DNA from 4 places in the Ottowia sp. VDI28 genome. Region 1 is predicted to be linked to each of the others. Evidence: predicted binding sites of a transcription regulator. Region 1 holds the regulator's gene; each other region holds the start of a gene.
What was found. Region 1 encodes sigma-54, which starts transcription at its own class of promoters, with help from an activator protein. Its sites were predicted from a motif close to TGGCANGNAANCTGCTTT; they were not measured.

Region 1 (7,545 bases):
TCGGGCGTCAACAGCCAGGCACTCCAGCCCGCGTAGTGTGACTTCCAATGCGCACTGAGCTGACGGAAGAAATCGTCGCCGGCGTCGACCTCGGCCGCCGTCCCCGTCCCTTCTCCCCGCGCGCGCGCCAGTGTGCCGCTCTGGAAAGCCTCGCGGCCCCGGCCGGCCACACCCGCGGCAGCGATACGCTCACCATAGGGTGGGTTCATGACGATCACGCCCGGTTGGGCGCTTGGCGGCATGCGTTGCAGCGCATCGCCGCCGCGCAGTTGCACGGCATCAGCCACGCCAGCGCGCTCTGCATTGCGTTGGGCAAAATCGACCATGCGGTGGGCCACGTCGCTACCGAAGACGGGCACGTCGGCAGACCTGCGCTCGCCTTGGGCTTCGCTTTTCATGGTTTGCCAGCTTGCGCGATCAAATGGTCTCAATTGCTCGAAACCAAAGGATCGCTGACCGCCCGCGGGCAGCCCTAGCTGAATCTGCGCCGCCTCGATGACGATCGTGCCGCTGCCGCAGCAGGGGTCATACAGCGGCACTTCCTGCACCGAGCGCGTAGCAGGCTGCCACCAGCCGCTAGCGGCCAACATGGCGGCTGCCAGGGTTTCCTTCAGCGGCGCGTCACCCTTGTCCTGGCGCCAACCGCGCTTGAACAGCGGCTCGCCCGAGGTGTCGATGTACAGCGTGGCAGTGTCGACCGTGAGGTGGGCATGCAGGCGCACATTCGGCGCATGCGTATCGATGCTGGGACGTACACCGCCCCGTTGGCGGAAACGGTCGGCCACGGCATCCTTGACGCGTAACGTCGCGAAATTCAGGCTCTGCAGCGGACTGTGCTGCGCCGTCAACTCGATGCGAAAGCTCTGGCGAGGCGTGAACCATTCTTCCCAAGCCACGCCTGAGCCGAGCCTGTAGAGATCTTCCGCGTCGCGATAGGGGCCGTGCGCCAGCTCGATCAGCACCCGCTGCGCCAGGCGGCTGTACAGATTGAGGCGCAGCGCGCCCGCCCAATCGGTGCGCACGCGCACACCCGCGCGCACGGTGAGCAAATCACTGCCGACCAGGCCCGTGAGGCCGTGCACTTCATCGGCCAGGAAACCTTCAACGCCGGCGGCGCAGGGTAGGAAGAGGGTCAGTTGGTTCATTTGATCGGGACGCGGCACAGGCCAGTAAGGGGTGATTGTCGCTCCCGCCGAGGGTGGCAAGCCTTGCCCGCCGGGATCGCCGGGCTCCAGCCTGGCAGCAGCGTGTACAAAACCCCTCTTGCCGAGCTGGAGCTCGGCGGTCCCAGGGGTTACGCCAGCTTGCGCAAGCTCGCCACGGGAATGCGCAGCCCTTCGCGGTACTTGGCCACCGTTCGGCGGGCGCAATCGATGCCTTGCTCCTTGAGCATATCGGCGATCTGGTTGTCCGATAGCGGCTTCTTCGTGTCCTCGGCGGAGATGAATTGCTTGATGAGCGCCCTCACCGCCGTACTGGAGGCATTGCCACCGGCTTCCGTCCCCAGCGCAGAGCCGAAGAAGTGCTTCAGCTCGAAGGTGCCCTGCGGCGTGGCCATGTATTTGGCGGTCGTTACACGGCTGATGGTTGATTCATGCACGCCCAGCTCGTCGGCCAGCTCGCGCTGCACCATGGGACGCATGGCCAGTTCGCCATGGACAAAGAAATTCTTCTGCCGCTCGACGATGGCCTGTGACACGCGCAGGATGGTGTCGAAGCGCTGCTGGATGTTCTTGATGAACCACCGGGCCTCCTGCAAGCGCTGCGCCAACGCCTGGTGGTTCTCGCCGCCTCGACCGCCGCGCAAGGCACCGGCATAGATGTCGTGCACGCGCAGACGCGGCATCACATCGGGGTTGAGCTGCACACGAAAGCGCTGCTGCGCACCCTGGCCGCTGCAGGTGACGATGACATCCGGCACAATGGCATTACGCGTGACATCCGCAAAGCGCCGCCCCGGCTTGGGTTCCAGCCGGCCAATATAGGCCATGGCAGCGCGCACCAGGTCTTCGGGTTCACCCGTGGCCTGGGCAAGCCGCCGTGCATCGCGCCGCGCCAACAGGTCCATGGCGCCGTGCTGAGTACAAATCTGCAGCGCCGCGGCGACAAGCGCCTGCTCCTGCGCGCCCAACCCTCGCTCATTCTGGCGGCTCTTGAGCTGCAGCGTGAGGCATTCAGCCAGGTTGCGCGCGCCGACGCCGGCGGGCTCCAGTGATTGCACGAGCCTGAGTGCCAGTGTGAAGCGGTGCACCAACTCTTCCATCTGCTCCTGGCCGTCGTTCTCATCAAGGAGGGTCGCGGCCAGTTCAGCGAGCGTGTCTTCGAGGTAGCCATCCTCGTTCAGCGACTCGATCATGAAACGCACGGCCGCCGCATCCTCCGGCATCAGGCGCAGGGACAAGGCCTGGCGGTGCAGGTGATCGGTCAGAGACTCCTGCGGCGTACCACGCTCGCCGGGGTCGAGTTCGTCGTCATCTTCCAGATTGTTACGGCGGGCGGGCGCATCGCCTCCCCATTCACCGTCGTCGGGCTGGGTTTCCACGCTGCCATCGCCGTCCCAGCTTTCAGCGACCAGGGTCTCGCCCCTGGCCCCGTCGGTATCGCCGAAATCGTCTGTGCCAGCCTCCGCGCCCTGTTCGCTGGCGCGGTCGCCTTCGCTCACGCGGGTATCGGCGCGCGCAAGGCCGAATGCCTCGCGGTCGGCGTCTTCTTCTGCGCGCTCAAGAAAGGGATTGTCGTCCAGCATCTGCTCGACTTCGCTGGCCAATTCCAGCGTGGACAGCTGCAAAAGCCGGATCGACTGCTGTAGCTGGGGCGTGAGCGCAAGATGCTGGGAAACGCGCAGTGAAAGGCCGGGTTTCATGCCGTCACCGCCGCGCCGGTGTACTCAATAGCGTGTTCACGCTTCAGAGCCGGAAGTGTTCGCCAAGGTACACACGCCGCACTTCAGGATCGGCAACGATCTCCTCGGGGGTACCTGCGGCCAGCACACGGCCTTCACTGATGATGACCGCATGGTCGCAGATGCCCAGTGTCTCGCGCACGTTGTGGTCGGTGATCAGCACACCAATGCCGCGCCCTTTGAGAAAGGCGATGATGCGCTGGATTTCGATGACGGCAATAGGATCGATACCGGCAAAGGGCTCATCCAGCAGAATGAAGCGTGGCTGCGTGGCCAGCGCTCGCGCGATCTCCACGCGGCGGCGCTCGCCCCCGGAAAGCGAGGGCGCGGGCGAATCACGCAAATCGTTCACGTGAAGCTGCTCCAGCAACTCCGTCAACCGGCGCTCGATTTCGGCCTTGGGCAGCGGGTGGCCATTCTCGTCCTGCTGCAATTCGAGCACGGCCCGCACATTTTCCGCGACGGTGAGCTTGCGGAAGATCGAGGCTTCCTGTGGCAGATAGGAAAGGCCCAGCCGCGAACGCCGGTGGATCGGCATGTGCTCGATCGGCTGGCCGTCGATGCTGATCTGGCCGCCATCGGCGCGCAACAGGCCGACGATCATATAGAACGACGTGGTCTTGCCAGCGCCGTTGGGGCCGAGCAGCCCCACCACCTCGCCATTGCGGACCGTGAGCGATACATCATGCACCACGCGCCGCGCGCCATAGTTCTTGCGCAGGCTTCGGACCTCCAGACGGCTGGAGCCGGGCGCCGCTGCCTGGGACGGCGAGACGGCGGCGTTGAGGACGGGGGCGGGCTGCTCCACCTGCCCACTCACTGGGATGGCCCCGTGGAAGGCCGCAGCGGCACGGCGGACTCCGCCCCGGAGGCTGGAGCAGGTGTACCACGCGGCGCCAGAATAGCCCGCACACGTCCGCCAGCCCCCTTCGAAGGGGTGGCACCCGCGGAACGCGCCGCGCCATCGACGGTGTAGACCTCGGTGGTGTTGTTGTAGACGATGACCGCCCCCGTGACTTCATCCTGCATGGTGGAGCCAGCCAGGCGCCGCATCTCGGCACGGCGGATAAAGCGCACGGTGTCGGCCTTGCTGTCGTACTCGATGGTGTCGCCTTCGCCTTCGATGTATTCGTCCAGGCCTTCGCGCTTCTGGCGGAAGAAAGCCCGCTTGCCCGGCTCGGCATACATCACGCCGAACTGATTGCCCGCCGCGTCCTGCCGCACCTCCAGACGCGCGCCGCGCATCACGATGGTGCCTTTGGTGGCCACGACGCGGCCGGTGAACGTACTGAGCTGTTGCTGGTCTTCGTAGCGCAGCGTGTCGGACTCGATGTTCATGGGCTTCTCGCGGTCCGCCCGCTCAGCCCAGGCGGGGCTCCCAGCCAGAACGCCCGCCAGCAACGCGAAAGCGCAGCCAAAGGCCCGCAGTGGGAAAGGTGATTTCATTGAAGGCACGGTTTTTGCTTCGATTCTCGGCTCCATTCTAAGCCGCAGACAAAAAAGCCCGCTCAAAAGCGGGCTGATGAAGCGGCAAAAACCAGGGCATTTCGCCCCGAGCTTCAGGTTTTGACCAACTGATTGGTGATCTGAAGCATGCGCTCGAAGCCACCGGCCATGGAACCGTCGGTGTAGTAGCGCCCGCCGATCCCCAGGGCTGGCGTACCTTCGACCTTGTAGGCTTCCTGCAGTTGCACGGCGCGGCGAACTTTGCTGGCGACGCCGAAAGACTTGTAGGCTTGCTCGAACTTCGCGCGGTCCACACCCTGCTCGGCCATCCAGGGGAACAGGACATCGGGCTTGTCGAGGCGCTTGCGCTGGTTCTGCAGGGCATCGAACACCTTGGCGTGGACCTTGTCGACCCCGCCGACGGCCTCCAGGGCGTAATAAATGCGCTGCAGCGGCTCGAAGCTGCTCTGGAAGCCCACATGCTCGAGGCGTACCACCACATTCTTGGGAGCCGATTTCTTCCATGCGGCAAAAATAGGCTCGAAATGCATGCAATGCACGCAGCCGTAGGAGAAGAACTCGATCACCTCCACTTGGCCGGCCGGCGCATCGACCGGAGCCGCAGGCTTGATTTCCACGTAGCCCTTGCCTTGTTGCGCATGCGCCGGCAAAGCCAGAAACCCGGGAAGCGCCGCTGCAGTGGCACCTAAAGCAAATTCACGACGATTCATAAAAAAACAAGCTCCAGTATCAACAGGCCGTCAGAGCCGGCAAGCAGGCCGCGAGTTCCGCAACCGAGGTAGTCAAGGCTCGATTATTGATGTTTTAAGCCAATTTCGCCGAAGAAACGACATTTACCCGCGGTAACCCCGCCGCCCTCACCCCAACCCTCTCCCGCAGGCGGGAGAGGGTTGGGGTGAGGGAGTCAAGTCAGAAGGCCGCGGAGCAGGCCATACGTGAGTAGCCGCGGAGCTGGCTTCGCCAGGCCGCTGGCTGCGTCCCCCTGGGGGGAAGGCGCGCCAGCGCCTCAGGGGGGTCACTTCTGCACTCTAACCAAAGCCACGTCCATTCCGTTGCCGCTCAGCCGCTCTTTCACGCGGTCGGCAGCGTCCTTGTTCTGAAACGGACCGACGCGCACACGATAGACCGTGCGGCCGGCCTGCTCACGTTCGGTCACGCGGGATTCGACGCCCATCAACGAAAGGCGCGCCCGCTGGGCTTCGGCTTCACCAGGATTGCGAAAAGCACCGGCCTGCACGAAGTAGGCGAATGGATCTGGCGCCGTGGAGGCCGTTGAAGGCGTGCTGCTGCCCGCCCGCGAAGCCACCAGATCACCCAGAGGATCAGCGGAAGGCTGGCGGGCCGCCGTGGCCGAAGAGGCCCGGGGAGCGGGTGCCGACGCCTGCGCGGCGGGCCGCGTGGGCGGCTTGACCTCAGCGGGCGCGGGCAACGCCACGGCAGGCCCCGGCGCTTCAGCCGGCGCAGGGATGGTTCGCGGCACCGGCTCAGGCGCGACAGTGCCACTGGTGGCCGGCGCAGCACCATTGCGGCCGCGCAGAAGGCCGTTGGGATCCCAATCCTTGTTTTTCTCGGCCTCGGCGGCATCCTGCCCGCTGGTACGGGAGGAATTCTTGTTGAGGAAAGGCACGGGCACCTTGGCCACGTAGATGGCGACGCCCAATGCTACCGCCAAGCCCACCATCACCCCCAGGATCACGCCCAGGAAGGTACCTCCAGATTGCTTGTTCAATTTCATGTTGTGAATGATTACATCTTGGCGGGGGCCGACACGCCCAGCACCGACAGGCCATTGTGCAACACCTGGGCGGTGGCGGCGACCAAGGCAAGGCGCGCCTTTTTCACCGCCTCGTCATCCACCAGGATGCGTTCGGCATCGTAGTAGCTGTGGTAGCTGGCCGCCAGCTCACGCAGGTAGAAGGTGATGTCATGCGGCGCAAAATCCTGAGCAGCGGCCGTCAGGACGTCAGGGTACCTGGCCAGCTGAAGCATCAGGGCCTGGGCAGCGGGTGTGTCCAGCGGCGACAGATCGGCTTCGAGCAGGCTGGCGGTGTCGCCGCCCCAGGCTTCGAGCACCGAGCAGATGCGCGCGTGGGCGTACTGCACGTAGTAAACCGGGTTGTCGTTGTTCTTGGAAACCGCCAGATCGACATCGAAGGTGTATTCGGTGTCGGGCTTGCGCGAAAGCAGGAAGAAGCGCACGGCATCGGCGCTGGTCCATTCGATCAGATCGCGCAGAGTGACATAGCTGCCGGCACGCTTGCTGATCTTCACTTCCTGGCCGCCCCTGACCACGCGCACCATGGTGTGGAGCACGTAATCGGGGTAGCCCGCCGGGATGCCGACACCCGCGGCCTGCAGGCCGGCCCGCACACGGGCGATAGTGCCGTGGTGGTCGGTGCCCTGAATGTTCACGACCTTGTGGTAGCCGCGCTCCCATTTGGTGATGTGATAGGCGACATCGGGCACGAAATAGGTGTAGCCGCCGTCGGTCTTGCGCATGACGCGGTCTTTGTCGTCGCCGTAGTCCGTGGTCTTCAGCCACAGGGCGCCGTCCTGCTCGTAGGTCTTGCCAGCGTCGATCAGACGCTTGACGAGTCGCCTCGACCCGGCCACTGGTATAGAGGCTCGATTCCAGGTAGTACTCGTCGAATTTGAGGCGGAAAGCCTGCAGATCCTTGTCCTGCTCGTGGCGCAGGTAGGCGACAGCGAACTGGCGGATGCCGTCGAGGTCATCGGCCTTGCCGCTGGCGGTGAAGCTGCGGTCGTCGGCCTGAACGGTCTTGCCGGCCAGGAAATCGGCGGCAATGTCGGCAATGTAGTCGCCGTTGTAAGCGGCTTCGGGCCATTCGGCATCGCCGGGTTTGAAGCCGCGCGCGCGCAGCTGTGTGGAGTTGGCCAGCGTTTCGATCTGCACGCCGGCGTCGTTGTAATAAAACTCCCGGTGCACGCGCTGACCCTGCGTTGCCAGCAGGTTGCAGATGGCGTCGCCCAAGGCCGCCTGCCGCCCATGGCCGACATGCAGCGGGCCGGTGGGGTTGGCCGAGACGAACTCGACGAGCACGCGGTCTTCCCCAAGGGGTTTCTTGCCGTACTCCCCTTTTTCCTGCAGCACTTCGCGCACCACCTGCTGTTTGGCGGCGGGCGTAAGGCGCAGGTTCAGAAAGCCGGGCCCCGCG
Region 2 (7,545 bases), 510 kb from region 1:
ATTCCTGATTTTTAGAAAGCTTCCCATGCCCCACCTCGTCGTTCTCTATACCGGCAATCTCGACAAACTCACCGACATGAACACGCTGTGCCGCAGCCTGGCCGACGCCATGCTGTCCGTGAAGGACGAAGCGGGTGCCCAGGTGTTTCCCACCGGCGGCACGCGTGTGCTGGCCTACCCCGCGCCGTATTACGCGGTGGCCGATGGCGGCGCTGCAGGCAAGGCCGCGGGAGGGGATGGTGACTATGCCTTCATGTACCTCAACTTGCGCATGGCGCGCGGGCGCAGTGCGGCGACCCAAAAGCGCGCGGGCGACGCTGTGCTGGCTGCCGTGCGGGAGCGCATCGATCCGCTGATGAAAGAGCGCCACATTGGTGTCACGGTTAACGTGGACGAAGGCGCGGAAGTGTTCGATGCCAAGCACAGCACCATCCATTCTCTCTTCAAGAAACCCTGAACATGCTGACGCCAGAACAGATCGCTGAACTCGCCCGCGAGCTGGATCAATCCGAGAAGACACGCGTGCAGGTGGAGCACTTTTCCAAGCGCTTCGCAGGCATGACCGTGGAAGATGGCTACCGCATCAGCCGTGCCTGGGTGGCGCTGCAACTGGCGGAGGGCCGGAAGGTGATCGGCCACAAGATCGGGTTGACCTCCCGCGCCATGCAGATCAGCAGCCAGATCGATGAGCCCGACTACGGCACGCTGCTCGACCACATGCTCTACACCGCGACGTCCGGCCAGGTGCTGGAGATTCCAGCCAGCCGCTTCATCGCGCCGCGCGTGGAAGTGGAATTGGCCTTCGTGCTGAAATCAGCCTTGAAGGGCCCGGACATCGATGTGGAGCAGGTGTTGACTGCCACCGACTACGTGACACCGGCGATCGAGATCATCGATTCGCGTATCGAGCAGTTCGACCGCCACAGCAAGGTCATGCGCAAGGTGTACGACACCATCAGCGACAACGCGGCCAACGGCGGCATCGTGGTCGGCGCTGGGCGCGCAGGCCCGCGTGCTACCGATCTGCCCTGGGTGGGCGCCATTCTGCGTCTCAACGGCGTGGTGGAAGAAACCGGACTGGCGGCCGGCGTGCAAGGGCATCCGGCGGTAGGCATTGCCTGGCTGGCCAACAAACTCGCGCCTTGGGGCGAATCACTGCAGCCGGGGCAGATCGTGTTGGCCGGTTCTTTCACACGCCCTGTGGCGGCCAAGGCCGGCGATGAGTTCGAAGCCGACTACGGACCGCTCGGCAAGATGGCTTTCAAGTTTGTTTGAAAGACTCATGCATTCCCGCATCTGCCGAGCCAGCGCAATGCGTGCGCACTTCGTGCACGCCCTACCTCTGTGCTGCCGCTCAATGTCGTTATTGAGGTAACGCGAAGTCATTGGTCATTCGATCGAGAGAGAAACATGGAAACACCCCAAAATTCCTTCAAGCAAGCCCTGCTGGACAAGCGTCAGCAAATCGGTTTCTGGCTGAATGTGCCCAATACCACCACGGCGGAAATCTGTGCTGGCGCGGGTTTCGATTGGCTGCTGATCGATGGTGAGCACACCACGCACAGCCTGCAGACCATCCTGCACCAACTGCAGACCATTGCCGCCTATCCGGGCACGCAAGCCGTCGTGCGCGTACCCATGGGCCACGGCCACGTGGGGGAGATGCTGATCAAGCAGTATCTTGATCTGGGCGCGCAAACCCTGATGGTGCCGATGGTGGACACGCCAGAGCAGGCGCAGGCCGTGGTGCAAGCCGCGCGCTACCCCGGCGCTGACGGGCTGGGCGGCATCCGGGGGTGGCCGGCGGACGGGCTGCCCGCTGGGGCCGGCATCCGCGCTACCTGCATGAGGCCAACGATCGCGTGAGCATCATCGTACAAGCCGAAACCCGCACCTCTCTCGACAACCTGGAGGCCATTGCCGCCGTGGATGGCGTGGACGGCATTTTCATTGGCCCGGCCGATCTGTCGGCTTCCATGGGCCATCGCGGTAACCCCGGACACCCGGACATGCAAGCGGCCATCGGGGACGCCATTCGCCGCGTGGTGCGTGCGGGCAAGGCCGCCGGCATTCTTACCCCCGATGAGACCATGGCGCGCCGCTACCTGGAGTGGGGCGCCACCTTCGTCGCCGTGGGCATCGATACCGTAAGCCTGGTGCGCGAGACCAGCCGGCTGGCGGCGGCATTCGCGGCCAGCAAATAAGAAGAGGCAGGAGACGCCATGAGTGCACAGGATATGAGCGCGGAGGAAAAGGCCGCCCGCCGGCAGCTCGCCGCCTGCTACCGCATCTTCGCCATGCTGGGCTGGACGGAGATGATCTACAACCATATCACGCTGCGCCTGCCGGACAGCGCTGACGGCGAGAAGCAATTCCTGATCAACCCTTTCGGCTTGCACTACACCGAAGTGACTGCCAGCAATCTGGTGAAGGTCAACCTGGCGGGTGAGGTGCTGGATGGCTCAGCTCATCCGATCAACCCTGCGGGTTACACGCTGCACAGCACCATCCATGGCGGTATCGACACGGCCCACTGCGTAATGCATACACACACCACCGCTGGTGTGGCCGTAGCCTGCCTGAAGGACGGGCTGCAGCAGACCAATTTCTACAGCGCGCAGTTGCACGGCATGCTGGCCTACCATGATTTCGAGGGCATCACCATCCATGCCGAAGAAGGGCCGCGCGTGCTCGCCAGCATCGGCCAGCGGCCCGCGGTGATTCTGCGCAACCATGGCTTGCTCGCTTGGGGGCAGACATTGCCGCAAACTTTCGCCATCCTGTGGACCTTGCAGCGCGCTTGCGAGATCCAGATGGCCACGTTCAGCATGGGGGGCGCAAGCGGTGATTCCGGTGCCGGACGCCATAGCGGCGAAGTGCACCCGCGATTCCCTGCAATTCGATCCGAAGCACGGCGCGGGGCAGGATGTGTGGGATGCGCTGGTAAGGCAACTGGATCGCTCGGACAAGAGCTACCAGGGATGAGTGTCCGGGGCCATGGCGTGCCGCAGCGCCATCATGAAGCCCTGACGGCGTGATGTCAGCGCAATCCGCCGACATAGCGGCGCACCGGCTGCACCAGCTTGGCCAGCGCCTGCCCGGTTTCGGGTGTGCTGGGGGCCGCGGGCGCCGGTGCGGGCTTGTCTGCCTGCGCTTGTGTGCTGTTCAGGCTGGCACGCAGGAGCAAGGCCAGTCTTTGCAGTTCGGCATCGTCTGTTTCCTTGGCGTGAGCCAATGCCAAGGCCGACATAGCCATCCCATACGTGACGTCGGAGGCCATCCATTCGGTGTCAGTCACGCGGCCCGTCTTGCGGCGCAAGGCCACATGAAGGCGGGCGGCAATGGCCAGGCGTTCGCTGTCGTGCATGCATTTCCTTTCTCCGTCGTTGGCGGTGCTTCACAGTTGCCGCTCCCGGTGCAAGGTGACATCCAGCCCTTCATGCTCCTGCTGCGGCGAGGCGCGCAGGGGCAACACCAGATCGATGCCCAGCAGCAGTACCGCCGTGGCGATGGCGCTGTAGGCCGCCACGGCACCTACGGCGATAGCCTGGTTCAGCAGGTTGGCATCCACGCCGCTGATGGCACGGTCGGCAAACACCCCTGTCAGCAGCGAGCCCACAATGCCGCCTATACCGTGCACGCCGAAGATATCGAGGGAGTCGTCTACACCCAGGCGGCGCTTGAGCCAGGTGGCGCCCCAGAAGCACGCCACGCCCGCGATCAGCCCGATGAGCACCGCACTGCCCAGTTGCACGAAGCCTGCCGCTGGGGTGATGGCCACCAGCCCGGCCAATATGCCCGACAGCAACCCGAGCAAGGTCGGGGCGCCGCGCAAGGCCCATTCGGTCAGCATCCAGGCCAGGCCGCCGCTGGCCGCGGCGAGCATGGTGACCAGCATGGCAAGCGCAGCGCGCCCGTCGGCGGTCAGCGCCGATCCGGCATTGAAGCCGAACCAGCCGATCAGCAGGAGCGCTGCGCCCATGGCCGTCCAGCCCAGGCTGTGTGGCTCGAAAGCCTGTTGGCCATAGCCCTGGCGCCGTCCCAGCAGCGCGGCGCACACCAGCCCTGCCATGCCGGCATTCACATGCACCACGGCGCCGCCAGCGAAGTCCAGCGCCCCCAGGCGGTTCAGCCATCCGCCCGGCTCCCAGACCCAATGGGCGATCGGCGCGTAGATCAGCACGCTCCACAAGGCCGCGAACAGCAGCAGGGCGGAAAAGCGCATACGCTCGACCACGGCCCCGATGATCAGGCAGGTGGTGATGACGCAAAACGTCATCTGGAACATGGCGTAGGCTGCCTCGGGCACTTTGGGGGCAAGGTGGCTGACGGTCAAGGTGCCTGCGGCACTATCGAGGTGCATGGCCGTAAAACCCAGGTACGCCAGGCCGCCCAGCCAGGCCGACCCCTGCCCGAAAGCCAGCGGATAGCCCAGCGCGAACCAGAGCAGGCTCACCAGGCAGGCCACGGCGAAGACGGAGGCCAGCGTGTTCACCACATTCTTGCGCCGCACCAGCCCGGCATAGAACAGCGACAGGCCCGGCAGCGTCATCATCAGAACCAGCGCCGCCGAGACCAGCAGCCACGCTGTATCTGCCTTGTCAATGGCCGAAAACTGCACCACCTGCATACCAGACTCCCTTCAGGATGCGCTGCGCGCCGATCCGGGTCACGCATCCGCTTATGTTTGTGTGATCGGTACTGTGGCTTAGCAGCTTCCATGCCAAGAGGGGCAAGTGGGCAAGAGGGCAAGAGGGCAAGAGGGCAAGAGGGCAAGAGGGCAAGAGGGCGCAAAGACCTGATGCCTACAATTCATAGAGCAAGCTTTTGTATGAAGCCAGCGTTTGGAACGCAAGGAGACAGCGGCGTATGTTCAAGAAGATAGCGATCTACGGAGCCGGCGCCATCGGCGGCTGGATAGGGGCGCGCCTGGCGGAAAAGGGCGCGGAGGTCAGTGTGGTGGCGCGCGGGGCCACTCTGGAGGCCTTGCGGCAGGGCGGCCTGCGTTTGCGCCAGAAGGGCGCCGATGCCGTGGAGCATGAGTCCGCCCAGGCGGTGCGCGCCAGTGCCGACCCGGCCGAACTGGGTGTGCAGGATCTCGTGATCGTGGCTGTCAAGGCGCCGGGCATGGCTGATGTAGCGGGCCGGATCGGTCCGCTGTTGGGCCCGAAGACGGTGGTGCTGACCGCGATGAATGGCGTGCCATGGTGGTTCCTCCAAGGCTTTGGCGGCCTGATCGCCGGGCAGCGTCTGGAATCGGTGGATCCCGGTGGCGCGATTGCGCGGGCCATTGCGCCGGCGCATGTCATCGGCTGCGTGGTGCATGCCAGCTGTGCGCTGGATGCCCCAGGGGTGATCCGCCATCACTTCGGCCAGGGGCTGATCATCGGCGAACCGGCAGGCGGCGACAGCGCGAGGGTGCAGGCGCTGGCCGGCTTGCTGCAGGAAGCGGGCTTCGAGGCCACGGTATCGCCTCAGATCCAGAAAGACGTCTGGTACAAGCTCTGGGGCAACATGACGGTGAACCCCGTCAGTGCCTTCACCGGCGCCACCGCCGATCGCATCCTCGATGACGATCTGGTGCGCGGCTTCATCAGCGCCGTGATGCTGGAGGCCCGAGAGATCGGCGCACGCATCGGCATCCCCATCGAGCAGCAGCCGGAGGACCGCCACATGGTCACGCGCAAGCTGGGCGCCTTCACACCCTCCATGTTGCAGGACGTGCGAGCCGGCAAGCCGGTGGAGATCGATGCGCTGGTGTCAGCCGTGCGGGAGCTCGGGGTGTTGACTCAGACGCCTGCGCCTTTCACCGATGCTTTGTTGGGGCTGGCCCGGCTGCACGCACGGGTGCATGGGCTCTATCCTGAATGAGCCAGAGCGAATAAGCCGGAATGACCCGCTCCAGCCCGGGCCGGGCGCTTAGCGGCGCAGCTTTCGCTTCGTTGCTATCCATCGCTCTCCTGATGGGGGCCAACCACGTGGCTGCCCGGCTGGCCTTCGATCATGGAACGGATGTGGCCACCGCAGTGGTGGTCCGCAGCTTTTTCACTGCATTGGTAGTGGGCGCCTTGCTGGTAGGGCAGCAAGGGTCTTTTTCTCTGACGGTGCGCCAGCGCAAGGCGCTGCCGGCGATCGGCCTTTTGATCGCAGTGCAAAGCCTATGCCTGTATTCCGCCGTGGCCCGGTTGCCGGTGGCACTGGCGCTGCTGGCCTTCAATAGCTATCCGCTCTGGACGGCGTTCTGGGCTCGGGTTCTCTATCAGCACAAGCCTGAGCGCGCCATGCTCCTGATCATGCCGGTTATTTTGCTGGGCCTGGTGCTGGCTCTGGATGTATTTGGCGCCGCTTCGGGGCTGGGCGCTGCCGGGCAGTGGCGCAAAATTGGGGTTGGCGTGGCCTTCGCGCTTGCCGCGGCGGCCACGTTTTCCCTGGCGCTGGTGCTGACGCAGCACGAGGCAGGCGATCTCGACGGCCGGTTGCGCACGTTTGCCACCATGGCCATAGTCAGCGTGCTGGCGGCAGCCGGCGTCTGGTGGCAAGGGGGGCCCCACCTGCCTGTGGCATCAGCAGGCTGGTGGGGGTTGGCACTGCTGACCTTGCTCTACGGCAGCGGTATCACACTTCTTTTCACTGTGCTGCCCCGTCTGGGCGTGGTGGGCAATGCAGCCATCATGAACGTCGAGCCTGTTGCCGCGCTGGTTCTGGCTTGGCTGATCCTGGGGCAGGCCATCGCGCCAGTGCAGGTGCTAGGTGCATTGATCGTGGTCGGTGCGGTGATGTGGCTGGGGATGCGCAAACGTTGAAGGTGTTTTGAGATATCCCTACCCCTTGGGTGAGGTTTCGAATTGCGGGGAGCGGCTTCCGCAAGGCTATCCCGGTCGGAATCGTCAGCGCCAGGGGCTGGGCTGGTGCGGCGGCGGGATCGAGACACCAGCAGAGAGCCTTCATGGATGGCTTGGGCAGCGAAGAGTACATGCCGGCTGTGAGACCTTTCGTGCTGTCACCTGCTGAAAGCTGAGCTTTGGCGCGACGTATCAAGCTGCGTCGGGCACGGCGTGAGCCGTTCTTGCGCCAGATCAAGCTTTGACTATGCCGGAGGGGCCATATTTGATCCAGCGCAAGACCGGACAGTTCAGCCGGGCCCAAGCTCGATTGCATCTCAACTCCCGAAACCTGGAGAACCTGTATGCAGACTCCGAATTCCATCCTTCTTCATCTCGATGGCTCTGCGCGCATAGGAGAAAGAATCAAACTGGCATGCCGGGTGGCAGAGAGTTTTGATGCCGAGGTGACCGCCAAGCCCTGTACCTATTCGGCGCTGATGCGCTACCCGTTCGCGATAGACGCGGGGTCGGAGGCGATCGAAGTCATGCGCAAAGTTGACCAAGAGGCGCGCGACAAGATGCATGGTATTTTTCTGGCGAACAGCGCGGGCTCGGCGCGGTTGCATTGGGAGGAGGCGGACGTCGAAGGGCCTTGGGGATTCGGCCGGCGCGCGCTTTATGCCGACCTCCTGATTCTTGGTCAGCGCGACAAGAATGATGC
Region 3 (7,545 bases), 3.1 Mb from region 1:
GGATGTCGGCTGCGGTCACGCCAGTGAACTGGCGGTTCAGAAAGTCCGCGAGGTTGGTGCTGCCTGAGCGTTCGATGGCCGCGTCGTCGGCTTGCTGTACGTGGCCGGGGTATTCCGACAAAGGCATCTCAAGACCAGGCAACGGCGCTTGCTGCACCACGTCTACCTGCGGCAGACTGCGCACCCGGTCGTCGTCCGTCTGCGCGGCTACGGCCAGCGGCAGAATAGGCGCCAGCATGAGCCAGCTTCGGGGCCTGCGGTGCATGACCTGGGTCATGGCTTGGTGCTCAGTACCCAGGTGGCCAGCGTCTTGAGCTCATCGGCGCTCAAGCTGGAATGCGGCGGCATGGGAACGCGGCCCCATTTGCCCTTCGATCCATTCTGGATGGATTGGGCCAGAGAGGCTGCGGCGTCCTTGTCGCCAGCGTATTTTTCAGCGATGGAACTGAACGCGGGGCCGACTACTTTTTCCTTGGCGGAGTGGCAGCTGTAGCAGCCGCTGGCCTTGGCCAGTTCTGTGGCTGCGGCGAGATCGTTCGCCATGGCGGGGGACGCCGCGCAGGCCAGCAGAATGCTGAGAGCAAGAGTGAAACGCATGGCAATGGAGACCACGAGGGGTGGCCATGAATGAGAGTGGGAAACAAGGGAGAGAGCGCGTTCTCTCTCCCTTCGCGGCGCTACTGCAGCAGCACTACTTCAAGAGCTTGAAGGTCCAGACCGAACCGCCCTGCTCAAGGAAGTTGACCTTCTTGGCCACTTCCCCGCCCCACAGCGGCACGGCTCCGCCCCAACCGGACACGACGCTGACATACTGCTCGCCACCGTCTGTCCAGGTGACGGGTGGAGCCACCACGCCAGAGCCGGTCTGGAACTGCCACACGACCTTGCCGGTCTTGGCGTCGGCCGCTTTCAGGTAGCCCTCGGGCGTGCCCCAGAACACGAGATCGCCCACGCTGAGCACACCACCCCACAGCGGCGCGGTGTTCTTCACTTCCCAGGCTACGTTGCCGGTCTTGGGATCAATGGCGCGCAGCGAGCCGATATGGTCTTCAAACAGCGGCTTGATGGTGAAACCCGCGCCCAGGAACGCAGCGCCCTTCTTGTAGGTGATGGGTTCGTTCCAGATCTCCATGCCCCATTCGTTGGTTGGCACGTAGAACAGGCCCGTCTTGGGGCTGTAGGCCATGGGCATCTGGTTCTTGCCGCCCAGGAAGCCCGGCGCCGCGAACACCGCCTTGCCCTTGCCGCCCTCGCCTCCCGCGGCGGTGGGATCACCAGGGCGGTTTTCTGCGTTGTAGTTCGGGCGGCCGGTCTTCAGATCGATGCTGGAAGCCCAGTTCACCTTCTTCACGAAGGGGAAAGCGTTGAGCAGCTTGCCTGTGGCGGCGTCGTTCACGTAGAAGAAGCCGTTGCGGTCGGCTTTGGCCCCGACGCGCTTGCCGTCCATGTCGAAGGTGACGAACTCGTTGACACCGTCATAGTCCCAGCCGTCGTTGGGCGTGCTTTGATAGTGCCATTTGATCTGGCCGGTCTTGACATCGATCGCCACCGTGGAGGCCGAGTAGAGGTTGTCGCCTTTGCGGACGTGGCTGTTCCAGGGGCCGGGGTTGCCGGTACCGAAGTAAGCCAGGCCCGTCTTGGCGTCGTAGCTGCCGCCCAGCCAGGTGGCCGCGCCCCCGGTCTTCCAGGTTTCACCAGGCCAGGAGGCATTGGTAGTGCCGGTAATGCCGTTTTCCTTGCCGTCCTTGTAGCCCATGTGGCCTTCCACCACCGGGCGTGTCCAGATCAGCTTGCCGGTCTTGGGATCACGTGCATCCACACGCCCGACCACGCCGAACTCGCCGCCCGACACGCCGGTCAGCAGCAGGCCCTCGGCGATCAGCGGAGCGGCGGTATAGCTGTAGCCGGCGGAGTAGTCGTCGATCTTCTCGCGCCACACGACTTTGCCTGTTTCCTGATCGAGCGCCACCAGTTGCGCATCGAGCGTACCGAAGATCACGAGGTTGTCGTACAGCGCGGCGCCGCGGTTGACCACGTCGCAGCAAGGCATGATGCCTTCAGGCAGGCGGTGCTCATATTTCCAGAGCTTCTGGCCGGTCTTGCTGTCCAGCGCGAAGATACGGGAGTAGGAGGCCGTCACGAACATCTTGCCGTTGTGGATCAGGGGCTGGCTTTCCTGGCCGCGCTGCTTTTCCCCGCCAAACGACATGGACCATACGGGCACGAGGCGGCTGATGTTGTCCGCGGTGATCCCCGTCAGATCGGAGTGCCGCTGGCCTTCCGTGCCCATACCCCAGCTGAGCACGTCGCCAGGGGTCGAGGCGTCCTTGGCGATCATGTCGCTGGTAACGCCTTGAGCGCCCGCGTGGGCGGCGGCCAGAACGATCAGGCTCGCCAGAAAACGCGGGGCTACCCCGGGTTTGCCTGTCCTCCTTGGGGAGCGGGTTGGGAGCAGCCCAGCCCAGGGAGCACTCAGTCGCGTGCGTTTCATCATGTGTCTCCTGCTGACGTGTAGATATCAAGTGGATGCGCCGCACACCATGCGCGGCGGCCTGTGCCCCGCCCTCCGGGCTCGTGGGATACACGTCAGGGATAAGGCAACATCTATGCCAGCCTTGATCCTGCTCAAAGAACCGTTCCACGTGCACGAAGAGCCACGCATGTGCCGCTCTTGCCTGCTATCGCGCCTGTGACAGTGTTCAGAAATGAATCACCCCTTTGGCACAGTGGAGCAACGCGCGGGGCCTAGCGGTGCCCTAGCGCCTGCTGCTCATAGCGCGGGTACCACTGCGTCAGGCTGCGATGGAATTCGGCGGGCTGGGCGGCCCAGCCCTTGAAGCGCTCGGGCAGCGGCGTATTCAGCAGCTCACTCAAATCAACGCCCTTCTCCGCGCTCTCGCGCATGAGCGAAGTCAGCCACCGCAGCCAATCGCGCGTCTGGGCGATACCCGAGGTGCCTGTGTGCACCGGCCCGTGGCTGGGCACCACTTGCCGGAACAGGCCTTGCGCCTGCCACTGCTGCAGCTTGTCAAGGCTGGCCAGCCACGCCTCCGGATCGGCGTGCGGCGTGGTGGGCACGCGCTCCGCAAACACCAGCCCGCCCGCGAAGAGCACGCCCGTGCGCGTATCCATCAGCACCAAGTCATCCTGCGTATGGCCATTCAGGCGGCGCAACTCCAGCATGTGAGAACCCAGGCGAAGGGTTTGCGGTGACAGTGTTTCGCGCGCGGGCGTCGGCTCGGTGCCTTTCATCCAGTCGCCGCAGAGCCGGTAAAGATTGTCGGCGTAGGCGGCGCCTTCGGCACGCATGCCGTCGATGCTGCCCGCCAGGGCCTGTACGGGACGATCGGCCCAGGCCTGGTTGCCGAAAAAATAGTCGGGATGCAGATTCAGGTTGAGCACCTGCCGCACCGGCTCGGAAGTCACACGCTCGATAGCCCGGCGCTGCTGCTCTCCGTACAGGCGGGAAGGCCCGGTGTTGATCACCACCACCCCGTCGCCGGTCGCGATGAAGGCCGTGTTGATGATGTTGCAGCCATTGGCTCGCGAAAAATCCGCCACGGCGCCTTCAATGACCCAGGTGTGCTCCGCGATCTGGCGTGGATGCAAGTCATAGTTCAGCGAGGCCGGATCGGGCTGAGCCGCTGCGGCGGAGCCCATGGCGCAGGCCCCCATCAGTATCGAGAGGATGGCAGCCTTCATGCCCGCACTTCCGCTTCTATGCGATTGCCATTGTTGTCATGGCCCCTGAGGCGAAACTCGCGCGGCCCTTCGGCGGGCAGCTCCAGCGTGAGGAGCGGATTCTCCGACACGGGCTCATGCAAGGCCAGGCGCCACCATGCTTCACCTTTGGAATCGAGCAGCTCCAGTTGTTCGATGTAGAAGGCGGGAATGCCCGCCACCAGACCCGTGTCCATGGGGTGCATCACGCGCAGGCGCAACCGGCGGCTGCCCTCGATCACGTTGCCGAAAATGCGCGCCTGCACCTGGTTGAGCGTTTTGCTCCAGGAACCATCGGCGCGCGTGGCGCCAGGCACCGTGCAGCCGCCACCCGCCGCCTGCGCCCAGGTGCCTCCCACGTGCCAGCGGCCGTCCTGCGTTTGCACCATGGCCCGCACCGGAGATGCCTGCTCCAGCCGGATGCGGAAAGACAGCATGGGCAGCGCCTTCAGCGGCTCGAACGACAGCACCTCCCGAACCGGGTTGCGGTCTACTACGACCCAGATCCGCTTGACGCCGCCGGCGGTACCCGACAGGCGCCGCGCATCTATCTGCAAGGGCACGTTCATGGCATCGTCGGCAAAAGCGGGCGTGCGCACGATTACCGCCTCGGTAAATTCCATGGGCGCGTCAGCCAGATACTCCTTGCGCAGCGTCGGCCATTGCATGGAACCGAGCGGATCACCCCCCGTGTGATCGTCGGCCGCGCGCAGGGCGGCGGGCCCCATGCTTCCCAATAACCCCGTCAGCAGGACTTTCCGGCGTTGCACCATGCTCGCGCCTTTTCTTCCTGGTCGTTCCGGCAGCCCCATTGATGGTGTCTCCTGTCTTTTGCCTCCTTCGTTGCAAAAGCGATGCCAGGGCGGCCCAGGAACAGCATTTGCGGGCTTTCAGCTCAGTTCCTCAAAAGATCAGTCACTGTCCGGAGTGCGCCAAACTGTTCCAACACGGAACACCAAGCATGTGACATGCAGGGTTGGCCGCACGGGAGGGCCGCCTGCCCCGGGCGGCCCCTCTCCCAGGAAAATCAACGGTACTTGGCAAGCTCCAGCTTGCCCGATAGATGTGCTCGTCCATGATGGACGAAAACGGCCTTGGAGTTGATCAGCGCCCGGTCAGCGCGTTGATCACCACGGCCGAGATCACGCCCGTGGCGATGGCAACGAGTACGTAGTCAGACCCGTTCTGCACCCAGTGGTAGCCACGCGGCGGTTGGCGCAAGCCATGGCCGCGCCAATCGTTGACCACATACTGGGGCTGGCGATACTGCGGTGGCAGACGATCGCCACGGTTGAAGCGGCGATATTCCGGATAGACCACGACCTGCGGGCCACGCGGAGCCGGACGAACTTGCGGCCTGGGAGGATTGTGATGCCCCGGTCCTTGCATATGCTGGTCATGGCGTTCATGACCGCGCTGCGGGCCGTTCCGGTCGTGCCCGGGCCCTGGTTGTGCGAAGGCCGGCGCACTGACCATCAGCATGGACAGAAGACCAGCCATCAGGCTCTGAGTTTTGCGTTTCATGTTATTCCTTTCACTGTCAGGAAAATCATGATATCTGCGCAAAACGCAAGTAATTTGTAGGTGAACCGCGCCAGATCACAAAGAAAAGTAAATCTGAGGCAGCGGGTAACTAGTCGACTATGGAACGCTCTGCAACTTTGTCAGGCCAGGCAATGCGGCCAAGGCGTTTTGCGTGGTTGCTGCCATCAGCTCGCTCTCTGGAATGCCTCGGAGCTCCCCTATCACCGCCGCGATGCGTGGCAGCTCGCCCGGCTCATTCCGGCCTTGCGGTTTTCCGGCGGCGCGCTCTTCTGCCGTGGCGTAGAGCCAGTGCGGGGGAATGTCAGGGGCATCCGTTTCGAGCACCAGTGCTTCGATAGGCAAAGTCGCCGCCAGCTCGCGCAGGCGGGTGGCCCGCTCGTAGGTCACGGCGCCGCCAAAGCCGAGCTTGAAGCCCATGTCCACGAGAATCTGCGCTTGCTGGCGGCTGCCGTTGAAAGCGTGTGCGATGCCGCCCGGCACAGTGATGTCGCGCAGCCCCTTCAGGATGGCGTCCACCGAACGGCGCACATGCAGGATGACCGGCAATTGATGCCGGCGTGCCAGCTTGAGCTGCTCCCGGTAAAAAAGCTCTTGGCGCCCACGCAAGGGCTGCTCATTGAGCGCAGGTACGAAATAATCCAAACCAATCTCGCCCACGGCCACCAGGTGCGGGTCTTGCGCATGGGCTTCCAGCGCGGCGCCAAGTTGCGCCAGCGCATCTTCGGCGGCCCGTTCCACATAGAGCGGATGAATGCCCAGCGCGTAGGCATCGCCAAACTGGTGCGCCAAGCCGCGGGCCGCCCTGAAGGCCGGTACTTCCACTGCGGGAATGACGCATTTTCCGACCCGGTTCGCGGCCGCGCGAGCGCGCACGGCGGCAATGTCAGCCGTGAATTCTGGTGCGTCCAGATGACAATGTGTATCGATCCAACCGTGCATGCTCTTGTGAACCATGATACTGTGTTGGCTCAGCTCATAGTCATGGGACAGCCACGGTACAGCAGCATGCGAAAGACTGCGCTTTACAGCCGCTCAGCTCCGGGCAAGGCCACCCCGGCGGTCGCTCCTGAGCCTGCCGAGGCTCTGGCGGGCGTTGATGCCCTGCCGGAAGCCCCAACCGCATCCCGCCGCCAACGCCTGGCGAAAAGCCTCAGCCACCCGCGGAGCCTGTGGTTGGCCATCGGGGTGCTGTGCATCCTGCTGGCCCTGTCGTTCAGCCTGGGGCGCGGGCCCGCCACCCGAAAACTCACACAGGAAGACATCAACGCCGCGGTGATGCATACCCTGACCAACAAGGTGCTCCCCTCGCCTGCGGCCAGGGCGGCGGCGGCCGTGGCGCCTTCGGTGGTACGGGTGGAGGGCTTCGTCAGCGGTAAGAAAGGCAAGCCCGACATCGAACAAGGCGTTGGCACCGGGGTGGTGATCATCGAAGACGGCACTATCCTGACCAATCTGCACGTCGTGCAAGCGGCCGAAACCCTGAAAGTCACTTTCGCCGATGGCCTGGAAAGCCCTGCCACGGTCATCAACCTGCAGCCGGAGAATGATCTGGCCGTGCTGCGCGCGCAAAAGATTCCTGACGATCTGCAGCCCGCCACCATGCGCTCCACGGCTGATCTGCAGCCCGGCGATGAGGTTGCGGCGATAGGGTTTCCTTTCGCGATCGGGCCTTCGGTTTCGGCTGGCGTGGTGTCCGGCCTGGGCCGCGGCTTCCGCTCCCCGAAAAGCGGACAACAGTTGCGCAACCTGATCCAGTTCGATGCCGCCGCCAACCCCGGTAATTCCGGCGGTCCGCTGGTCACGATGGATGGCCAAGTGGTGGGGATTGTCACCGCCATTCTCAACCCGACCCCAGCGCGCACGTTCATCGGCATCGGCTTCGCGGTGCCGATCGAGAACGCCGCCGCCGCGGCGGGCCAACCGCCGTTTTAACGAAAGACATCCTTCATGCAAAGCGTGCCCAACCCTGCCTCCGTTCCGAATGCCGATACTGCTGAGCTGATGGAGCAGATCCTGTATGAGGTCAAGCGCGTCGTGGTCGGGCAGGATCGCTTTCTTGAGCGTGTGATGGTGGCGATGCTGGCCGGAGGGCATCTGCTGGTGGAGGGTGTGCCGGGGCTGGCCAAGACACTCACGGTGAAAACGCTGGCGCAAACCATGCGCGGGCAATTCAAGCGCATCCAGTTCACGCCTGATCTGGTGCCCGCTGATCTGATGGGCACCCGCATCTACAACCAGAAGACCGGCGATTTTTCTACCGCGCTCGGGCCGGTGTTCACC
Region 4 (7,545 bases), 920 kb from region 1:
GCGTTGGTGCTCGCCGTGTTTTGTTTCTCCCTGCTGGGAGACGGCTTGCGCGACATCATCGATCCGCGCCGCCGCAGCTAAGGTGGTGGACGTTATGAGTGAAGATCAAGATCGCCGCGATGATTCGGTGCTCGATATCCAGAAGCTGAGCTTGAACTTCGTCTCGAGTGCTGGGCGCCTTCACGCACTCGACAAGGTCAGCTTGCAAGTGGGTCCTGGTGAGTGTGTCGCACTGATCGGAGAGTCTGGGTCCGGCAAGTCCATTACCGGCATGGCAGTCATGCGGTTGCTTGGCGAAAATGCTGAGATCTCTGCCGAGCGCATGAACTTGGCGGGCCAAGACATTCTGGGAATGCCGCCAAGTGTGCTGCGCGGCTATCGGGGACGTCGCGTTGCCATGATCTTCCAAAACGCGAAGGCTGCCCTGAATCCCATCCGGCGTGTCGGCGATACGCTGGTGGACATTCTGGTGACTCACGCGCCGCGCCGCACAAGCCGCGCTCAGGCACGCAAGAAGATACTGGACGTCATGGTGCAGCTTGGCATTGCCCACGCTGAAGAACGCATGGCTGCCTATCCAGCCGAGCTCTCGGGCGGAATGTGCCAGCGCATCATGATCGTGGCTGCACTTGTGTGTGAGCCCCAGCTCATCATCGCCGACGAACCCACATCTGCCCTGGACGTCACTACCCAGGTGAAGGTCATGAACTTGCTGATTGGCGCTTGCCGGCAACGTCATCTGGCGTGTCTCTTCATTACGCACGATCTTGCGTTGGCCGCGGAGCACTGTGACCGTGTGGTCGTGATGCATGCCGGCCAGGTTCTTGAGGTGGGGGCGGCCCAAGGCGTGCTTGGCAATCCGGCACATCCTTACACCCGCATGCTGGTGGCCGCGATGCCTTCAGGCAAGAGTAGCCACCATGAACTGCAGCCCATGCGAGGCAGCCTGCCGGATCTGCGCCGTGCCGATCTCCCTGCCTGCCGGTTCGCCGAGCGCTGCTCGCGAGTCGAGGATGCTTGCCTGCGTGTCGACGCCCCTCGCCGAACGATGGCTCCCCTTCACAGTGTCAGCTGCCACCACCCCTATGTCTCATGATTTTCTTGAGGTTAACGGCCTGTCGAAGAATTTCGATCTGGGCCGCGGCCAAGTACTTCAGGCTGTTCAGAACGTCACTTTCAGGGCTGCGAAGGGGCAGGTCATCGGATTGGTCGGCGAGTCTGGCTCTGGCAAATCGACGCTGGTGCGCATGATCGCCCGCTTGATACGGCAAACCTCCGGAGAGGTGCTGCTGGATCGCGTCAACATCAGTTCACTTGTGGGTTCCACTTTCGCCCGCCAACCCGCTCGGCGGGACATTCAAATGGTGTTTCAGGACCCATTGGCTGCACTGAACCCGCGATTTCGTGCCCGGCGCGCGATCGCCGATCCGGTTTTGCGATTAGGAACCGCTGCGGAGAAAGCTCGAATTGATGAACTGGTCGAGCAGGCCGCCATGCGTACGGGCTTGCCTGCTGAACTGCTTAACCGCTTTCCGCATGAGTTGTCGGGCGGCCAGCGTGCCAGGGTAGATATTGCGCGCGCCATCGTCCTCACTCCAAAGCTCATGATCCTCGATGAGCCGACTTCCGCGCTGGACGCTTCGCTGCAGGCTCATGTCGTACGCACATTGATGGAACTGCGTGAAGAACTGGATTTGACCTACATTTTTGTGAGCCACGACCTCAACCTGGTGCGTCTTCTCGCCGATGAGATCATCGTCATGTATCACGGCAAGATAGTGGAACACGGCAACACACAGCAGGTGTTCCATGACCCCAGAAACGACTACACCAAAACGCTCTTGGCCGCTTTGCCTCATATGCCCCAGCAGCAGTGATGACCAAAATGTTTTGACGACCGCGGTCCCCGAGCTATCCTTCGGGGTATGAATGATTCCTCACTCACGCAACGCCGCTACCAGAGCGGCTTCGGCAACGAATACGCGACGGAAGCCGTGGCCGGTGCGTTGCCGCAGGGTCGCAATAGTCCGCAGCGGGCGCCCTTCGATCTATACCCGGAATTGATCTCGGGCACCGCCTTCACGGCGCCCCGGCATGAGAACCGCCGCAGTTGGTTCTATCGCCGGCAGCCTTCGGTGGTAGCGGGCCGCTATCAGCCCTATGCGCAGGAAACCTGGCGCACCGGCGGCGACCGCGCAGTGGCCGTGCCCCCGGAGCCGCTGCGCTGGCATCCTGTGCCGATGCCGGAGAATGTGGCGGACATCGATTTCATCGACGGCGTGCACACCATGGTGGCGAACGGTGATGCCGATTCACAGCATGGCGTGGCAGCTCATATATATATGGCTGGCCGTTCCATGGAGCGGCGTGCCTTCGTCAACGCCGATGGCGAGATCCTCTTGGTGCCGCAGCAAGGCCGCCTGGTGATCACCAGCGAGATGGGCGTGCTGGAAGTCAAACCTGGCGAGATCGCCTTGATGCCGCGCGGGGTGGTGTTCAAGGTGGGCCTGCCAGATGGTCCTTCGCGAGGTTACCTGTGCGAGAACTACGGCGCGCAGTTCCGCTTGCCGGAGTTGGGGCCTATCGGCTCCAACGGGCTGGCCAATGCGCGGGATTTTCAGGCGCCTGTGGCGGCCTATGAGGAAGAGGGCGAAGTCGCCTATGAGCTGGTGAAGAAGTTCGGGGGCCGTTTCTGGCGTGCACCCACCAGCCATTCACCCTTCAACGTGGTGGCGTGGCACGGCAACCTTTCGCCGGTGAAGTACGACACGGCCAATTTCATGACCATCGGGTCGATCAGCTTCGATCACCCCGATCCTTCCATCTTCACCGTGCTGACGTCGCCCAGCGATACGCCCGGTACCGCCAACTGTGATTTCGTGATTTTCCCGCCGCGCTGGCTGGTCATGGAAAACACTTTCCGTCCGCCCTGGTACCACCGCAACGTGATGAGCGAGTTCATGGGGCTGGTGTATGGCGAGTACGACGCCAAACCGGGGGGCTTCAAGCCGGGCGGCGCGAGCCTGCACAACGCCATGGTGCCGCACGGCCCCGATGAGGAAGCCTTCGGCAAGGCCAGCCATGCGGATCTGAAGCCCCAGAAGCTCGACAACACGCTGGCATTCATGTTCGAGAGCCGCTACCGGTTCATCCCGACTGCAGCCGCTTTGAACAGCCCCGCGCTGGATACTGCCTACGCCGATTGCTGGGCGGGGCTGAAGGATCAGTTCAAGCCGGGCTCTTGAACATGCTCTCAGGGCGGCCGCGCCCAGTGTAGGGGCTGTTTTGATCGTGCGCGCCCTGAAACGGGGTGCGCGCCACCGTTTTATGCACCTTTATGGTGCGATGCACGTGTTTCGCGTTGTTTGTCAGCCGGGGCGGGGTTGGCATGCCTTCTGCTTTAGTGCTTCCAGGTCCGATGAACCAGGAGAAAGCAGCATGAAAATGATTACCGCCATCATCAAGCCCTTCAAGCTCGACGAGGTGCGCGAAGCACTCTCGGCCCTGGGCGTGCAGGGCATCACGGTGACTGAAGTCAAAGGCTTCGGCCGTCAAAAGGGGCATACCGAACTCTATCGGGGAGCCGAGTATGTGGTGGATTTCCTCCCCAAATTGAAGATCGACGTCGCGGTGGCCGCGGATCTCGTGGAAAACGCGATCGAAGTCATCGAGACGGCGGCGCGCACCGGCAAGATCGGCGACGGGAAAATCTTCGTCACTGAAATCGAACAAGTCGTGCGTATCCGTACTGGCGAGACCGGCACCGAGGCGCTGTGAGCATAGGGAGCGAGAACATCATGAAACGTATCTTTTCACTTTTCCTTCTAGCGTTCGCCTTTTTCGCCGGCGCTACTGCGATGGCTGCGGATTTCCCCGCAGCCAAGGTCCTGTTCGAGTCAGGCAAGACCGAAGTTGGCCCCGAGGGGCAGGAGGCTGTCAAGAAAGTCGCGGAGTATGTGGCCGCGAACAGTGGCGCCAAACTGCTGCTTTCCGGCTTTACCGACACGTCGGGCGACCCCGCGACGAACGCGGAGCTGGCCAAGAATCGTGCTTTCGCGATACGTGATGCGCTCAAGAGCGCGGGCGTGCCGGAGGCGGCCATCGAGCTGAAGAAGCCCGAGGAATCGGTCAAGGTGGGCAACCCCGACGAGGCTCGTGCGGTGGAAATCACTCTGGTAGCGGCAGCCCCTGCAGCCGCTGCCCCCGCCGGAGAAGCCCCCGCAACTGCTCCGGCCGCTGCGCCGGCGCCCCACGTGGATTCAGGCGATACCGCCTGGATGTTGACCTCGACCCTGCTGGTGATCCTGATGACGATCCCGGGCCTGGCCCTGTTCTATGGTGGCCTCGCGCGCAGCAAGAACATGCTGAGCGTGCTGATGCAGGTGTTCGTCATCTTCTCGCTGATCAGCCTGCTCTGGGCCATTTACGGCTACAGCCTGGCTTTCAGCGGTGAAGGCAACTTCTTCGGCGGTTTCGACAAGCTGTTCCTCAAAGGCGTGACCCAAGAGACCTTCGGCGCGCTCACGACCATCCCCGAGTACGTGTTCGTCGCGTTCCAGGGTACTTTCGCCGCCATTACCGTGGCGCTGATCGTCGGCTCCTATGCCGAGCGCATCAAGTTTGGCGCGGTGCTGCTGTTCTCGGCGCTGTGGTTCACTTTCAGCTACCTGCCGATCGCACACATGGTCTGGGGCGGCGGGTTGCTGGGTAAAGACGGCGCACTTGATTTCGCGGGTGGTACTGTGGTGCACATCAACGCCGGTATCGCGGGCCTAGTGGGTGCCTACATGCTGGGCAAACGGGTTGGTTTCGGCAAGGAAGCCTTCACGCCGCATTCGCTGACGCTCACCATGGTGGGGGCTTCGCTTCTGTGGGTGGGTTGGTTCGGCTTCAACGCCGGTTCCGCCGGTGCCGCCAACGGCAACGCTGGTCTGGCTTTCGTCAACACCGTGCTGGCCACGGCGGCTGCTACCCTGGCCTGGTGCCTGGGCGAGGCGCTGCACAAAGGTATGGCCTCGATGCTGGGTGGCGCCTCGGGTGCGGTGGCTGGTCTGGTGGCGGTGACTCCCGCAGCCGGCTTCGTCGGGCCCATGGGTTCGATCGTGATCGGCGTCGTGGCCGGGTTCGTCTGCCTCTGGGGTGTGAGCGGCCTGAAGCGCATGCTGCGTGTGGATGATTCGTTCGACGTCTTCGGCGTGCACGGCGTCGGCGGTATCGTCGGGGCGATCCTGACGGGCGTGTTTGCTTCGCAAAGCCTGGGCGGCACCGGTGGCCTGACGCCTGACACCTTTGCCATGGGATCGCAAGTGTGGATCCAGGTCAAGAGCGTGCTGATGACCATCGTCTGGTCGGGCGTGGTGTCTTTCCTGGCCTACAAGATCGTTGATCTGATGATCGGTCTGCGCGTCACGGAAGAGCAAGAGCGCCAAGGTCTGGACATCAGCAGCCACGGCGAAACGGCCTACAACAGGTAAGTCTCCAAAACAACAGCTTCGCTCATCTTGGCGCTGGCAGCGGGAAGACCGCTGCCAGCGTTTTTTTGTTGGCTTCTTTTTTGTTGCAGGGCCGCCCCAAAACAAAAAGCACTCCCTTGGGGGGCAGCGGACCATGCGGAGCAGGGAAGCGTGGGGGCTTCTTTTTGTTGCAGGGCCGCCCCAAAACAAAAAGCAACTTCTCGGGGCGCGCAGCTATCTCTGCCGTGGACGCCGTTCATGCTCATGCCTATCATCGGGTACCGGCTCGCGGTACCTTCGCCTGATAGGGTCGGCACTCTACCTAGAAGATGACATCCCACCCGCATTCCCAGGATGCCGCCTTACCTGCGGCTGTATATGTACAAGACGGTGATATGTGGCAGCCCACGGTGCTGTCGCGGGGTCCTTGGGATGAGCGTGCCCAGCATGGCGGCGCACCCAGTGCCTTGCTTGCCTACCTGGCTGAAAGCGCTCTAGCCGAACCCGGCTGGCAGCTCACGCGCCTCAGCATCGAACTGATCAAACCAGTGCCGATTGCCCCATTGAAGGTGCGGCGGGAGTCTTATTCGGGCCGTGCCACCACGCGCGTGACGATCGGTTTGGAGGCAGGCGGTGTAGTGGTGGCGCAGGCTCATGCCCTCATGCTGCGCGGGCAGCCCGTCTCGCTCCCCTCTCATCTGCCGGGCTGGTCGCCACCGCGCATGCTGCCGGCGCCTGATGCCTGCACGGAACGGGTACGGATTCCGGGCATGCCGTCCAGCGTTTCTTTTTATGACACGGCGATGGATCACCGGCTGGCGCAGGGCGACACCGATCGCCCGGGCCCGGCCGCTGCCTGGTTTCGCCTCACGGTACCGCTCGTGCAAGGCCAACACACGTCGCCCGCGATGCGAGCCGCGGCGGCCGCGGATTTCGGCAATGGGCTGAGTTGGGTACTGAATCCGGAGCGCTATCTGTTTTCCAATGCGGATCTCAGCCTGCATTTGCACCGGCCGCCGGAAGGCGAGTGGATCGGCTTGATGTCGGAAACCCAGATGGACGGCACGGGGGCCGGTACGACGCTGTCGCGTTTGTATGATTTGCGCGGACCTGTCGGGGTGGCGGTGCAATCCCTGGTATTGCGCGAGCGCCGCTAGGAAGGCGCTTCGCAACAGTCTACGGACAGCTCGCGGCCGGACTCCTCTCACGCGCCGCCTTATGATCGCTGCATGGATGCAGAATTGGTTTCGTTGATCGGCAAGGTGAAAAAAGCCGCCGAGCGCTCTCGCCCCCTGCGCATCCGGGGCGGGGGCACCAAGGATTTTTACGGCCAGATCCTGCATGGCGAGATGCTGGATACGCGCCCTCTGGCGGGCATCGTCAGCTACGAACCGAGCGAACTGGTCGTGACGGCGCGCGCCGGCACGCGCGTGAAGGATCTGGAAGCCATGCTGGCGGAACAAGGGCAGTGCCTGCCTTTCGAGCCTCCGCAGTTCGGCGTCGCCAGCACCGTGGGCGGCATGGTGGCCGCAGGTCTGTCGGGGCCGGCGCGTGCCAGCGCAGGCAGCCTGCGCGACTATGTGTTGGGTGTGCAGATCATCAACGGCAAGGGCGAACTACTGACCTTTGGCGGGCAGGTGATGAAGAACGTCGCCGGCTATGACGTCAGCCGGCTGATGGCAGGCTCCATGGGTACGCTTGGCGTGATCACGCAAGTGAGCCTGAAAGTACTACCCGTGCCGCTTGCCGAAAGCACGCTGATGTTCGATTTGAGCGAAACCAGCGCGCGCCAGCAGCTCAATCGCTGGGGCGGCCAACCGCTGCCGCTGAATGCGAGTTGCTGGACGGATGGTGTGCTGCTGGTGCGTTTGCGCGGCGCTCATGCGGCCGTGACGGCAGCCCGCAAGATCATGGGAGGCCAGGTTGTGGAGAAGGATGCGCCGCGCCACTGGATGGCGCTGCGCGATCATCGTCATTCCTTTTTCCACCTGGATTGGGGTGAGGCCTTGTGGCGTGTCAGCACGCCCGATACCGCCACCCCGCTGAATCTGGGCCCGACACTGGTCGAATGGCACGGCGCGCAGCGCTGGGT

Region 2: WJU18_RS05290 (ammonium transporter) is a predicted target of sigma-54. The motif match lies at 4,709-4,726, and genes of this name have one in related genera.
Region 3: WJU18_RS19145 (PQQ-dependent methanol/ethanol family dehydrogenase) is a predicted target of sigma-54. The motif match lies at 2,595-2,612, and genes of this name have one in related genera.
Region 4: glnK (P-II family nitrogen regulator) is a predicted target of sigma-54. The motif match lies at 3,385-3,402, and genes of this name have one in related genera.

What each region holds. Positions count from the first base shown of each region.
Region 1 is NZ_CP149820.1:621,543-629,087, reverse strand. Features, by position in the region: gene WJU18_RS02855 (THUMP domain-containing class I SAM-dependent RNA methyltransferase) at 1-1,145, opposite strand, end outside; gene rpoN (RNA polymerase factor sigma-54) at 1,295-2,863, opposite strand; gene lptB (LPS export ABC transporter ATP-binding protein) at 2,907-3,710, opposite strand; gene lptA (lipopolysaccharide transport periplasmic protein LptA) at 3,719-4,348, opposite strand; gene WJU18_RS02835 (thiol:disulfide interchange protein DsbA/DsbL) at 4,462-5,079, opposite strand; gene WJU18_RS02830 (SPOR domain-containing protein) at 5,385-6,104, opposite strand; partial or broken gene argS (arginine--tRNA ligase) at 6,116-7,545, opposite strand, start outside.
Region 2 is NZ_CP149820.1:1,132,054-1,139,598, forward strand. Features, by position in the region: gene WJU18_RS05265 (5-carboxymethyl-2-hydroxymuconate isomerase) at 26-457, shown strand; gene hpaH (2-oxo-hept-4-ene-1,7-dioate hydratase) at 460-1,275, shown strand; partial or broken gene WJU18_RS05275 (aldolase/citrate lyase family protein) at 1,411-2,204, shown strand; partial or broken gene WJU18_RS05280 (class II aldolase/adducin family protein) at 2,223-2,985, shown strand; gene WJU18_RS05285 (hypothetical protein) at 3,041-3,367, opposite strand; gene WJU18_RS05290 (ammonium transporter) at 3,398-4,630, opposite strand; gene WJU18_RS05295 (2-dehydropantoate 2-reductase) at 4,870-5,871, shown strand; gene WJU18_RS05300 (EamA family transporter) at 5,892-6,803, shown strand; gene WJU18_RS05305 (universal stress protein) at 7,187-7,545, shown strand, end outside.
Region 3 is NZ_CP149820.1:4,034,811-4,042,355, forward strand. Features, by position in the region: gene WJU18_RS19135 (TonB-dependent receptor plug domain-containing protein) at 1-277, opposite strand, end outside; gene WJU18_RS19140 (c-type cytochrome) at 274-597, opposite strand; gene WJU18_RS19145 (PQQ-dependent methanol/ethanol family dehydrogenase) at 692-2,494, opposite strand; gene WJU18_RS19150 (quinoprotein relay system zinc metallohydrolase 1) at 2,746-3,702, opposite strand; gene WJU18_RS19155 (quinoprotein dehydrogenase-associated SoxYZ-like carrier) at 3,699-4,493, opposite strand; gene WJU18_RS19160 (RcnB family protein) at 4,825-5,244, opposite strand; gene WJU18_RS19165 (TatD family hydrolase) at 5,362-6,204, opposite strand; gene WJU18_RS19170 (S1C family serine protease) at 6,271-7,197, shown strand; gene WJU18_RS19175 (AAA family ATPase) at 7,213-7,545, shown strand, end outside.
Region 4 is NZ_CP149820.1:6,266,502-6,274,046, reverse strand. Features, by position in the region: gene WJU18_RS29815 (ABC transporter permease) at 1-81, shown strand, start outside; gene WJU18_RS29810 (ABC transporter ATP-binding protein) at 95-1,096, shown strand; gene WJU18_RS29805 (ABC transporter ATP-binding protein) at 1,014-1,877, shown strand; gene hmgA (homogentisate 1,2-dioxygenase) at 1,926-3,245, shown strand; gene glnK (P-II family nitrogen regulator) at 3,439-3,777, shown strand; gene amt (ammonium transporter) at 3,798-5,474, shown strand; gene WJU18_RS29785 (thioesterase family protein) at 5,849-6,610, shown strand; gene glcE (glycolate oxidase subunit GlcE) at 6,683-7,545, shown strand, end outside.